2 regions of the Arhodomonas sp. AD133 genome follow, and region 1 is predicted to be linked to the other one. Evidence: predicted binding sites of a transcription regulator. Region 1 holds the regulator's gene; the other holds the start of a gene.
What was found. Region 1 encodes sigma-54, which starts transcription at its own class of promoters, with help from an activator protein. Its sites were predicted from a motif close to TGGCANGNTNCNTGCTT; they were not measured.
Positions count from the first base shown of each region.

Region 1 (6,084 bases):
AGCAGGCCGCTTTCTTCCCAGCCCCCGTCGAGGCCGTCGGCATCGGCGTTCGCGTCGAGCTCGACGATTAACGCCGGCTCCGCGCTTCGCGACACCGCGCCATCGCCGAAATGGGCCGTGACGTCGATGATCCCGAGTTGTCGCACGGCGAGCCGGCCTCGTCCCTGTTCGGGTGCACGCCCCGTCAGGCGGTTCCCGGCCGTTTCCAGACGGATGAGATCGTCGCTGACCAGCGCGTGACCGCGGTGCAGCAGCTCCAGGGCGGCGTGACTCTTGCCGCTGCCGGCTGAGCCAGTGAGCACGACACCGTGATTGCCGATGCGAACCAGCGTGCCGGGCATGCCGGTTCCGTCGGCAAGCCGGTCCAGGGCCCGTTGCAATCGCCAGGTGAGGGCGGCTTCGTCGAGGGTCACCGCCAGCCAGGGGGCGGTGATGGGTGGCTCCGGCGGCCCTTGTGTGATCCAGGCGCACGGCATGTCGGGTGTCTGCTCAGAGGCGGCCGCGTATCGGCGCAGGGGCGCAGCGGCGCCGAACCAACGCGGGGCGTCGACGGGCAGTTCGATCGTCTCGGCGCCGCCGAAGTCACGCGCCCCGAGCGCCGCGGCGAGCGCGTCGAGGCGCACGGACACACTCATACCGTTGCGCCGTCGGCGAGACGTTGACAGACCTGTTCGTAGAGCGCCTGGTCGGAGCCGGCGGTGCGGAGGTGCTGGCAGAAGTCCGGGTCGCTGAACATCTCCGCGAGCGCGGCCAGGATGCGCAGGTGCTCGTCAGTGGAGTGCTCAGGGACCAGCAACGCGAACAGAAGGTCCACCGGCTGACGGTCGATGGCGTCGAAGTTCACGCCCTCGTGGAGATTCACCAGCGCAGCGACCGGCGATTCCAGGCCCGCGAGTCGGGCGTGGGGCAGGGCGACCCCGCGGCCGAGGCCGGTACTGCCGAGGCGTTCGCGGCCGATGAGGCTCTCGAAGACGCTGCGCGTGCCCCGCTCGCCATCGGTGTCTCCAAGCAGTTCGGCGAGCAGCTCCAGGCTGCGCTTCTTGCTGGTGGCATGCGCCTGATAGCGCACGCGTTCGGGCGTTAGCATTGCTGCGATGTTCATGATGCCCCGGGCCCCGGATTGCCGTTACCAGTCTTCGTATTCGTAAAAGACCAGGTAACCAAAGCATAGGCGACACGCTGGGGCAGCGGGAGCATCCGTGCGCCGGGGCGCTTGCCCGCGTGTCGTCGGTTATTCGCCGGCGCGGGCTTCCTGTCCGCGCCGCGTCAGCTCATTCCTCGAGCGCCTGACTCACCGGACCTTCGGTACGACGATGATCGCTGCGCTTTTCCTTGTGTTTGACCACCTGGCGGTCGAGCTTATCCGTCAGCGCGTCGATCGCCGCGTACATGTCTTCGTCGGTCGCGTCGGCGAACAGCCGCGCGCCGCTGACCACGATCGTCGCCTCAGCCTTCTGGGTCAGCTTCTCCACGGTCAGGATCACGTGCGCGTCAACGACGTTGTCGAAGTGGCGCTCGAGTTTGTCGAACTTGTCATTGACGTAGTCGCGCAGCGAATTGGTGACCTCGACATGATGTCCGGTGATGTCGATCTGCATGCTACCTCCTTAGGCTCTCAGGCGAGCCTCTTTCGCTCCGTGGACGAGGCGATGGACATGGCCTCGCGGTATTTCGCCACCGTTCGGCGGGCGACGTTGATGCCTTCTTCGCGGAGGATGCTGGCGATGCGGCTGTCACTGAGAGGCCGTGTGGCGTCCTCCGCGGCGATGAGGCGTCGGATGCGCGCGCGGATGGCAGTCGCCGAGCATTCACCGCCGTCGGCGGTCTGCACATGGGAAGAGAAGAAATACTTGAATTCGAACGTCCCGCGCGGCGTGTGCATGTATTTCTGGTTGGTGATGCGCGAGATGGTCGACTCGTGCATCTCCACGGCCTCCGCGACCTCGCGCAGGACAAGGGGCTGCATCGCCTCGTCGCCGCGTTCCAGAAAACCGTGCTGATGGTCGACGATGAATCGGGCGACCCGCAGGAGCGTGTCGTTGCGCGAATGCAGACTCTTGATCAGCCAGCGCGCTTCCTGGAGGTGCTCGCGCATCATGCTGTTCTCGCGGCTGCGGTCGGCACGGCGCACGAGCGCGGCGTACTCGGGATTGACGCGAATGCGTGGAAAGGCGTCCGGGTTGATCTCCACGTGCCAGCGTCCGTCGAGTCGGCGCACGAACACGTCCGGGATCACGTACTCCGTGTTCTGGGGACCGTAACGCAGGCCCGGATGCGGGTCGAGCGTCTGAATGAGGTTGATGATCGCCTGCAACGCCTCGCCGTTGATACGCATGCGGCGCTTGAGTTGCGCATACTGCCGGCCGACGAGCAGGTCGAGATAGCGGTCGATGAGGGTGCGTGCCTCTTCGAGCCACGGTGTGTCCGCCGGTAGCTGCGCGAGTTGCAGCAGCAGACATTCCCCCGGGTCCCGGGCGGCAACACCCACCGGGTCGAAATGCTGTACGCGGGTAAGCACTGTCGTCAGCTCCTCGGGGGCGACTTCCCAGTCCGCCGGCATGGCGGCGAGCAGGTCGTCCACGGTGCTGTCCAGGTACCCGTCGTCGCGCACGGCGTCGATAACGGTCTCGGCGATGGCCAGATCGCGGCTGCTCAGGCCGGCCAGTTGCGCCTGCCAGGTGAGATAGTTGCGCAGGGTCTCGGCGCCGTCCGCCTGTCGGGCAATCGGATCGTTGTCCTCGCGCTCGGGGTCGCCGCGGCTCCAGGTGGTGGTGCCGTCATAGATGTCGTCCCAGCCGCTGTCCACGGGGAGCTCGTCGTTGAGGCGCTCACTGCCGTCATCGCCGGTGGTCTCGGCGGGTTCGGAGGATTCGTGAGCGGCATCCTCGTCGGTGTAGCTGTCGTTCAGCGCCTCTTCCGTCGTGGACGTGTCATGCTCGTCGGCGGTCTCGAGCATGAGGTTGGAATCGAGCGCCTGCTGGATCTCGGCACGCAACTCCAGAGTGGGCAGCTGGAGCAGGCGAATCGCCTGCTGGAGCTGCGGTGTCATGGTCAGTTGCTGGCCGAGCCGGAGCTGGAGAGATTGTTTCATGTCAGTTCCGTCGGATTCCCCACGGGCGAGGGCCCGTCGACGTGTCGCGGACACGCCGCGCCGGCCCTTCGGGTTGGGTCGGACATCCGCCCAGGCCGCGTTGCCCGTTGTTCATTTGGGACCAACCAAACTTCACTCCCCGCGCCCCTGATCCCCGATACGAGCGATTCGGGGCTGCGTAAGCTTGTTGTATCCGCATTCACACTGCGGCCCATCCAAGCGCTGAACGAATGTCCGCCCCGGCGCGCCGCGCTCGGGACACATCGACAGGTCCTGGCGTGCGGCGCTCGTACAACGCCATCGTAATGCAATAGCCGCGCCGGGTGCATCCGTTTCGGAGCTACCGCAGTTCAGAGCCGGAAGTCTTCACCCAGATAGACTCGTTTCACCCGCGAGTCGGCGAGCACCTGCCCGGCATCACCCTCGGCGATCACCGTTCCCGCGTGGAGGATGTAGGCGCGATCCACCACGCTGAGGGTTTCGCGCACGTTGTGGTCGGTGATCAGCACGCCGATGCCGCGTGCGGCGAGATGGCGGATGACCTCGCGGATGTCGCCGACCGAGATAGGATCCACGCCGGCGAACGGCTCGTCGAGCAGGATCACCCGCGGTGCCGCGGCGAGCGCCCGGGCGATCTCCACCCGTCGGCGCTCGCCGCCCGACAGGCTGATGCCCGACTGATCGCGCAGATGCTCGACGTGGAACTCCTCCAGCAGTGCTTCCATCTCCCGATGCCGCGCTGCACGGTCGAGCTCCGGGCGCAGCTCCAGAATCGCGAGCAGATTGTCCGCCACGGAGAGCTTGCGGAAGACCGACGGCTCCTGGGGCAGATAGCCCAGGCCAAGGCGGGCGCGCCGATGCATGGGCAGGCTGCCGATCTCCCGCCCGTCCAGCCGGATGCTGCCGGCGTCCGGCGGCACCAGGCCCACGATCATGTAGAAGCTGGTGGTCTTGCCCGCGCCGTTTGGGCCGAGCAGGCCCACGATTTCACCCGGGTCGACGCTGAGGCTGGCCTCCTGGACCACATGGCGTCCGCGGTAGACCTTGGTCAGCCCTTCGGCCTCGAGACGGCCGCCGTCGGCGCTCACTGTCCGCCGCCTCCATCGCCGTTCTCCGGATAGAGCTTGATTTCCACCCGCTGGCCGTCGTCACCCCGGTCGGCTTCGATGCGGTCGCCCGCGATGTGATAGAGCAGGGTCTCGCCACGGAACTCGTCGCGGCCGCGTTGCAGCTGTGCGCCACCTTCCAGGTGCAGACGCTCCGGCGCGCTCGCGTGGTAGGTCATGCGCGGGGCCTGCGCGTCCACGGCGCCGCTGGCACTGGCCTCGTCGCGATAGGTGGCGGGGTCGCCCTCGACTTCGATCCGGGCGACGCCACCGTCGTCGCCGCGATAGACCCGCAGCTCGTCGCCGGTGATGCGCATGCTTCCGCGTGTGACCACGACGTTGCCGGTATACGTGCTCACGCCCTCGGCATTGTCGAGCTCGCCGTGATCGGCGCTCAACTGAAGCGGTTCCGTTGCGCCTGTCTCGGCGGCATGAAGTGCCGGCGCACTGACCATACCCAGTGCCAGCGCCACGACGCAGGTTCTAATCGCTCGCATAGCGGCCTCTCACATTGGCGAGGAGTTCCACGCGTTCGTCATCGAGCCACGCCCGAGCACCCTGGCCCCGCAGCTCACTGTGGGGGCCGCGCAGGGTCACGGCAGCATCGGTCTCGGCGTAGTGCCGTGCCGGTTCGAGCGTGAGTCTGGGGGTTTCCAGGGTGAGGGGATGGGGGCTGGTACGTTGCAGGCGTACATCGCCACGCAGCACCACGCTTTGCGTGCCGTCGGCCAGGTCGGCGACGACGGCGTTCTCCGCGTCGCCCTGCCAGTCGGCGCGGGCGCCCAGGCTGTGCCAGCGCGGCGCCTCGATGCGCCACCGGGCCTCGTTCGGGAAATAGGCGGCGCGCGGCGCCGTCAGCTCGTAGTAGGGGCGGCCGGTGTCATCGGTCGCGCTGAGGGTGACGTCGGTTGCATAGTAGCGCGCTTGCGGTTCCCGCACGGGCGGCCCGCTGTCGGCGCGCTCGCGCTCACCGCCGAAGGACAGCCATACCAGGGCGACCATCAGCGCCAGGGCGACCAGCGGGAAGGCTGCGCGGTTGCTTTCACGCATGGCGTTGGAGCTGTGCCGCCAGGCGGCCCTGGGAAGCGAGTATCAGCTCGCTGACCTCGCGTACGGCACCGTGCCCGCCGCTGCGCGCGGTCACCCAGTGCGCCCGGCGGCGCACCCGTGGGTGAGCGTTCGCCACAGCGACGGCCAGGCCGGCGCGCGAGAAGGCCCCGAGATCCACCACGTCGTCGCCGACGTAGGCGACGCTCTCCAACTCGAGGGCGAGCTCCTCGGTGAGACATCGCAAACGCTCCGCCTTGTCGCCGACGCCCTGGTAGACGTAGTGAATGCCGAGCTCCTGCGCGCGTCGGGTCACGGCCTCCGAGCGGCGCGCGGTGATGATTGCCACGGCGACATCCTCGGCGCGTAGCATCGCCAGGCCCTTGCCGTCGTGGATGTGGAATCGCTTGAAGCTCTCGCCGGTATCGCCCATGTAGACGCCACCGTCGGTGAGCACGCCGTCCACGTCCAGGGCGAGAAGGCGGATGTGCCCGGCGCGCTCGCGAATCGCGGCGTCGGGGCGTTCGCAGTAAGCGTCGGCGAACGCGTCCATCACACCACCCCCGCGCGCAACAGGTCGTGCATGTTGAGCGCGCCGACCAGGTGGCGATCCGATTCGACCACCAGCAGAGCGGAAATGCCGTGGGCCTCCATGAGCGCGAGGGCCTCGGCGGCGAGCTTGTCCCGGCCGATGGTCCGTCCGCCCTCGGTCATGACGGCGTGCATGCTCGTATGGTGCACGTCGACCTCGCGATCCAGGGCGCGGCGGAGGTCGCCGTCAGTGAACACACCGAGCACGCGGTCGGCGTCGTCGACGACCGCGGTCATGCCCAGTCCCTT
Region 1 is NZ_JBNAZM010000034.1:1,794-7,877, forward strand. Features, by position in the region: gene ACPEES_RS16385 (hypothetical protein) at 1-635, opposite strand, end outside; gene ptsN (PTS IIA-like nitrogen regulatory protein PtsN) at 632-1,102, opposite strand; gene hpf (ribosome hibernation-promoting factor, HPF/YfiA family) at 1,272-1,598, opposite strand; gene ACPEES_RS16400 (RNA polymerase factor sigma-54) at 1,616-3,091, opposite strand; gene lptB (LPS export ABC transporter ATP-binding protein) at 3,442-4,179, opposite strand; gene lptA (lipopolysaccharide transport periplasmic protein LptA) at 4,176-4,694, opposite strand; gene lptC (LPS export ABC transporter periplasmic protein LptC) at 4,681-5,247, opposite strand; gene ACPEES_RS16420 (KdsC family phosphatase) at 5,240-5,797, opposite strand; gene ACPEES_RS16425 (KpsF/GutQ family sugar-phosphate isomerase) at 5,797-6,084, opposite strand, start outside.

Region 2 (6,084 bases), on a different contig from region 1:
ATAATGCCGCCGGCCTTGTCCTCGCCCAGGGCCTTGACCATCACCGAGCGGATGTAATCGGTGTTGCCGATGCCCAGCGCAGTCTGCTCTTCGACGGTGGAGACGAAGCCGTCGAGCACGCTGTTGACCTGCTCCTTGGAGATGTTGCTCAAATTGGACATCGCCACGCCGAGCTGCTGCACTTCCCTCGGCCCAAGGTGCTGCATGATCGCCGCGGCCTCGTCTTCGCCCAGCGTCATGAGAAAGATTGCCGCCCGCTCCGCACCGTTCATCGCTCACCGCCCCGTCACTCGTTGTCGCCCAGCCAGCCCTTGATCACGTTCGCCGCCAGGGCCGGCTCGCGGCTGACGACCTCGCGCGCCGTCTGAACCTTCTGGTCATACTCGTTGCCGCCCTCTTCGATCTGATGCTGGGCACGCTCGGCCATTAGCTGAGCATGCTCCGGCCCCGGCAGTTCCTGGGTGTGATCGTCGCCTTCGCCCGCTTCTTCGCCGCCGGTTCGGTCACGCCCCCGCCGGTCCCGTCCGGTCAGGCCCTGCACCAGCGGCCGCAGCACGGCGAGAATCAGCACCAGACCCAGCAGGGCGGCGAGCAGCAGACGCCCCACTTCCCAGGCCCAAGGCTGCTCCCACAGCGGCGGCCCCTCGACGGCGGGCGCCGGGCTTTCGCGAAAGCGCGTGCTGACCACATCGATGCTGTCGCCCCGGTCGGCATCGAAGCCCACGGCGCGTTCCACCAGTGACCGGATCTCGGCGAGCTCGTCGGTACTGAAGGGCTCGCGCACGGTATCGCCCTCGTCATTGGTGGTCGTGGGCTCGTCCACCAGCACGGCGACGGACAGGCGCTGAACCTCGCCGACCTGATCCTGGACGTGCTCGACGGTGCGGTTGACCTCGTAGTTGCGGGTCGCGCTCTCGCTGGTGTCCACCAACGCTTGCGCATTCTCGTCCGCGTTCTGCTCACCCTGCGCCTGCTCGCCCTGCGCCTCGGCGTCCTGCCCCTGCTGCGAATCGCCGAGCTCGCCGCCCCCCGGCGGTTGATTCGATAGTGCCCCCGGAATGCCCATGGCCTCCTCGCCACGCAGGCTGCGCTCGCTGCTGAGCTGTTCGCTGCGGATGGCGCGGGCATCGGGGTCGTAGCGCTCCTCGGTACGCTCGCTCACGGTGAAGTCCACGCGTGCGTCCACCTGTGCACGCACCCGTTCGGCACCGACGATGGGCGCGAGCAGACTGCGGATGCGCTCCACGTAGCTGCGCTCGAGCTGGCGCTGATAGTTGAGCTTTTCCCCGGAGACATCGCTGCCACCGGACTCGCCCTCGCTGCTCAAAAGCCGGCCCTGTTGGTCCACCACGGTCACGCGTTCAGCCGGAAGCTCGGGCACGGCGCTGGCAACCATGTTCACGATCGCCTGTACCTGGCCATCAGTCAGCGAACGCCCGGCGAACAGGCCCACGGTCACCGAGCCGCTCGGCTGGCGCTGCTCACCGACAAACGCCGAGCGCTCCGGCAAGGCGAGGTGTACCCGGGCCTCGCGCACGGCGCGGAGACTGGAAATCGTCCGACCGAGCTCGGTCTCCAGCGCGCGATGGAAACGCGCTGTCTGCAGAAACCGGCTGGTACCGAAGCTGGGATCCTCGCGCAGACTCTCGAAGCCGACGTCCCCGGTCTGCGGCAGGCCCTGGGAGGCAAGCGTCATGCGCGCGCGATAGAGGCGGTCGGCGGGCACCAGGATGGCACCGGTGTTCTGCTCGAGCTCGAACGGGATGTTGGCCGCCTGGAGGGCGTCCATGACCGCGCTGGCATCCTCTGCGGGCAGATCGGAGAACAGCGGCCGGTACAGCGGCTCCTGCATCCACATGACCAGACCCACGCCCAGGGCGATCGCCGCCGCGAGGCCGAGAATCAAGGCGAGCTGGCGAAAAGTCCGCTCACCGAGATACTCGCTGGCGAGCTGCCCCAGACGGCCCTGGCCGTCCTTGGGCGGCTCGCGCACATCCGTCGCGGCGGTCCCCTGTTGTTGCCGCGTGAGCGCCTGACTCGCTTGCGCCATGACCTATCAGACCTGCATCCGCGAAATCTCGCGATAGGCTTCGAGCAGGTGGCTTCGCGTCTGCTTCACCGCCTCGAAGGCGACGCGCGATTTCTGACCGGCGACCATCACCTGCGTCAAAGACACGTCGTCTCCTTTGAGAAAGGCGTCGGTCTTCTGACTGCTGTCCTGCTGCAAGCCGTTTACCGTCTCCAGTGCGTTGCGCAGCAGCCCCTGGAAATCCGCGCCCTCGGCTTTGCCGGTCGGCTCCGCCGCCTGCGGACCCGCCTTCGCCTGGGCGGCGAGCGTGCGCATCTCCGCGAGTGCCTGTTGAACGTTCACGTTGCTCATTGGCGCCCCTCCGTCGCGTTCCGGACGGAACCTTGCAGGTTTCGGGCCAACCCCATGCTCGCGGGTGGCGAAACGCCGTGTCACGTACCGGACGCGCGGTGTCCGAAGGGTCACGGCAGGCGATCGCAAAGGCCGGGCTGCGGGCACCGGCGCCCGGGCGCGCCGCCTCAGGTCGCGCCCGAGGCGAGCTCCTCGCGCTCGATACCGTATTTACGCAGCTTCTCCACCAGCGTCGTCCGGCGCAGGTTGAGCAGCTTGGCCGCCCGCGCCACCACACCGTCGGTGGCTTCCAGAGCGTCCCGAATGAGTCGCTGCTCCAATTCCCCCAGCAGCTCGCGCAGGTCGACCCCGTCGTCCAGGTCGATGGCCGGCACCGCGGCCGCCGTCGGGACGGGCGCGGCATCCGCCACCTCCTGCGCCTGCGGCTCCGCGATCAACGGCGCCGCGGTGTCGTCGGCGCCCTCGCGGAAACGCTCCGGCAGATCCTCGACGCACACTTCCCCCCACGGGTGGAGAATGGCGAGACGTTCGACGAGATTGGCGAGCTCACGCACGTTGCCGGGCCAATGGTACTGGCCCAGCACCGCAAGGGCACGGGCGGTGATCGTCACCGAACCGCGACCCTCGGTCTCGATGCGGCGCACGATCTCGTCGACCAGCACGGGGATATCAGCGGCACGACGTCGCAGCGGCGGCAACTCGATGGGAAAGACGTTCAAGCGGTAGAAGAGATCCTCGCGGAACTCGCCGTCGGCGATCCGCGCCTCGAGATCGCGGTGCGTCGCAGCGACGATGCGAACGTCCGCCTGGATGCTGCGGTTGGAGCCAACGCGCTCGAAGGTCCGCTCCTGGAGCACGCGCAGAAGCTTCACCTGCATGTGCAGGCTCATATCCCCGATCTCGTCGAGAAACAGCGTACCGCCCTGAGCAAGCTCGAAGCGCCCCTGTCGGGCGGAGATGGCACCGGTGAAAGCCCCCTTCTCGTGGCCGAAGAGCTCGCTTTCGAGCAAATCCGGGGGGATCGCGCCACAGTTGACGGGGACGAAGGGTTTGTCGCGGCGCGCCGACTGTGCGTGGATCTGCTGGGCGACGACTTCCTTGCCGGTGCCGGACTCCCCGAGCAGCAGCACGCTCGCGTCGCTCATGGCGACCTGGCCGATCAAACGACCCACGGCCTGCATGGCGCGGCTCTCGCCTACCAACCGTGGCGCCGCTGACGCGCTTTCGTCCGCACGGCCCTGGCCACCCAGCGCACGCTGGAGAGCGCCCTGAAACTCTCGTCGCTTTGGGGGAAGACTCAGCGTGCCGAGAACGTTGGCTCCCCGTGCCGCCGGGCTTTGAGGCGACACACCGAGCAGATAGGCAGGCAATGTGGGCGCTATATCCCACAATGCCGACTGCAACGCTTCGCCTGCCGGTGTATCGGCGGCGACCAGGCACAACTGCGGCTTGAACTCGTCGAAGACCGCCTCCAGCCCATCCGTGCCCGTCACATGTCGCGCCTCGTGCTCGAGAAACCCGACGATGGCCCGCACTCCGGCGCCGCGCTCGATCTGCGGATCGAGCACCAATACCCGTGCCATGAACTGTGACCCCCCGTCATTCCGTATAGACCGCTCACCCGACGGCCTTGTTATTGCTTCCTCAGGGTGTCGAATGGCGTTCTGCGTCGCTGGTTTTTCGTCTGGTGCGCACCAGTTCTCACCCTGGTGGTCAGTTCAGCACGGTGGGGCATGAGCGTCAACGAACCGGCACGGGTCGTCCGATCAACGGGAAAAACGTCGATAAGCGTCGGTTGCCTGACGCCCGCGTTGCACATCCTGCAAGGCCCTGGCGGCCTCTTCGCGGTGGGATTCGGCGAGGGTGATGAGCTCCTGGTCAAGATCGAGCACGCGGCGTACGCAGTCCGCCACGACAGGCGCCGCGTCCCGCGGCACCGGGGTGGCAAACAGCTCCTGGGACAGGCGCTGACGCTCGACCTCGCGCTCGGCGAAAGCGACCCAGTCACCCCCCTCGCCGAGCTTCAGCATTTCCTGTGTGAGCTCCAGCAACCGGCGGGCGGTGCGCTCACGGTCGGCGACCGACAGCGGGTCGGCAGATTCAGCCGGCGGTGCCGTCGGCCCGAGGGGCCCGTTGTTGATGGGCATTGCGCGCCTCCGCCGGAATCGCGTCCCAGCCTTCCTTGATCTCGCGTAACAGGGCAATCACTTCGTCCAGCGCGGCCGCGTCGTTGCGCGCATTGGCGCTGACCAAACGGCGCTGCATGTAATCGTACAGGGCGTCCAGGTTGGCAGCCAGGTCACCACCGGCCTGGTGATCGAGTCCGCCACGCAGACCGTCCAGGATACCGATCGCCTTGCCGATCCGCTCGCCTTTGGCAGCCGTGTCACCGCGTTCCATGGCCCCCTTGGCCTGCGCGATGCGTTCCAGCGCCCCGCTGAAGAGCATTTCCGTGAGTTGCCATGGGTCGGCATAGTTCGCGCTACTGCGGCCAACCTGCTGATAGGCGTTGATTCCGTAGCTCATCTGCCGCTATCTCCTTCGAAAACCACAGCGTTGTGTGCACTGGCGTCTGTGTCGTTGGCTGCCGGGGGCAGCCAACCTACCCGGTTCCGCCCGTTCACGCAGCGCGTGCAACTCGTCGTGTGCCAGGCGCTGGAGCGAGGGCTTGCCGGCATTTACCGGGCTAGCCGTCGCTCTCCTGCACCAGCCCCGGCAGGCTGGCCAGCCCCTGGGTCAACCGGTCCTGAGTCGCGTTCATCTGCGCGACGATCTGGTCCATGGCGATGAACTGGTTCAGGTAGCGCTGCTCGAGATTGGACATCCGCCGGTCCAGCGTCTCACGCTGCTCGGCGATGCCCTCGAGACGGTCCTGGAGGCCTTCCTGACGACTGTCGATGACGCCGCCCTCGTCCATGTAAGCATCGGTAATGCCCTCGAGGCGGCTGGCAACGCCATCGTCACCGGTGAACAGCGCCTTGACCTCGTCCAGGTTCTCGCTGAGCACCGTGTCGAGACGCTCGCTGTCGACGCTGAGCTGGCGGTCGGCGCCCACCGACACGCCGATGTCGGCAAGGCTCCGGATGTCGCCGTCGAGCTCCGAGACCGCATCCGTGAGGCCCTGGCGAAGCTGCAACTCCAGCCCGCGGGTTGCTGCATCGCCGAGAAGCACGGCGGCTTCCTCGGTTTCCTTGTTGTACTTGGTCAGGTTGCCAACCGTCTTCATGAGCGTGTTGTAGCCGTTGACCAGATCGTCGATGGCCGTGCGCACATCGCCGTCATTGCGCTCGACCGTCAGCGTTTCGACGGTGCCCGGCTCGGCCTTCTCCAGATCGATGGACACCCCCGCGATGACGTCATCGATGCTGTTGCTCGACCGGGTGGCAGTCTGCCCGTCGACCTTGATCTCGGCGTCGGTGGCCGCCTGCGACTCCGTGAGGTTGTTCGCCGTGGCGTCGTACCGCAGTGCCGAAAGCCCCGCGCCGTCGCTGTCGTTGCCGTCACCATCGCCGCTCACCGCGACCGTCACGGCGTTGTCGGCCCCCGGGTCATCGGCGGTGAGCACCAGCCGTGCCTCGGTATCGCCATTGCTGTTGTCGACGTTGATGATGCTCGCGGTGACCCCGGAGTTGGATTCCGCGCCATTGATGGCGTCACGTATGCCGGCGAGGGTGTTGTTGTTGCTGTCGATCTCCACGTCGAAC
Region 2 is NZ_JBNAZM010000027.1:33,089-39,172, reverse strand. Features, by position in the region: gene fliG (flagellar motor switch protein FliG) at 1-272, opposite strand, end outside; gene fliF (flagellar basal-body MS-ring/collar protein FliF) at 287-2,050, opposite strand; gene fliE (flagellar hook-basal body complex protein FliE) at 2,057-2,380, opposite strand; gene ACPEES_RS14660 (sigma-54 dependent transcriptional regulator) at 2,548-3,963, opposite strand; gene ACPEES_RS14655 (flagellar protein FliT) at 4,147-4,527, opposite strand; gene fliS (flagellar export chaperone FliS) at 4,481-4,906, opposite strand; gene fliD (flagellar filament capping protein FliD) at 5,067-6,084, opposite strand, start outside.
Region 2: a site for sigma-54 is predicted at 2,413-2,429, ahead of fliE (flagellar hook-basal body complex protein FliE). Genes of this name have one in related genera too.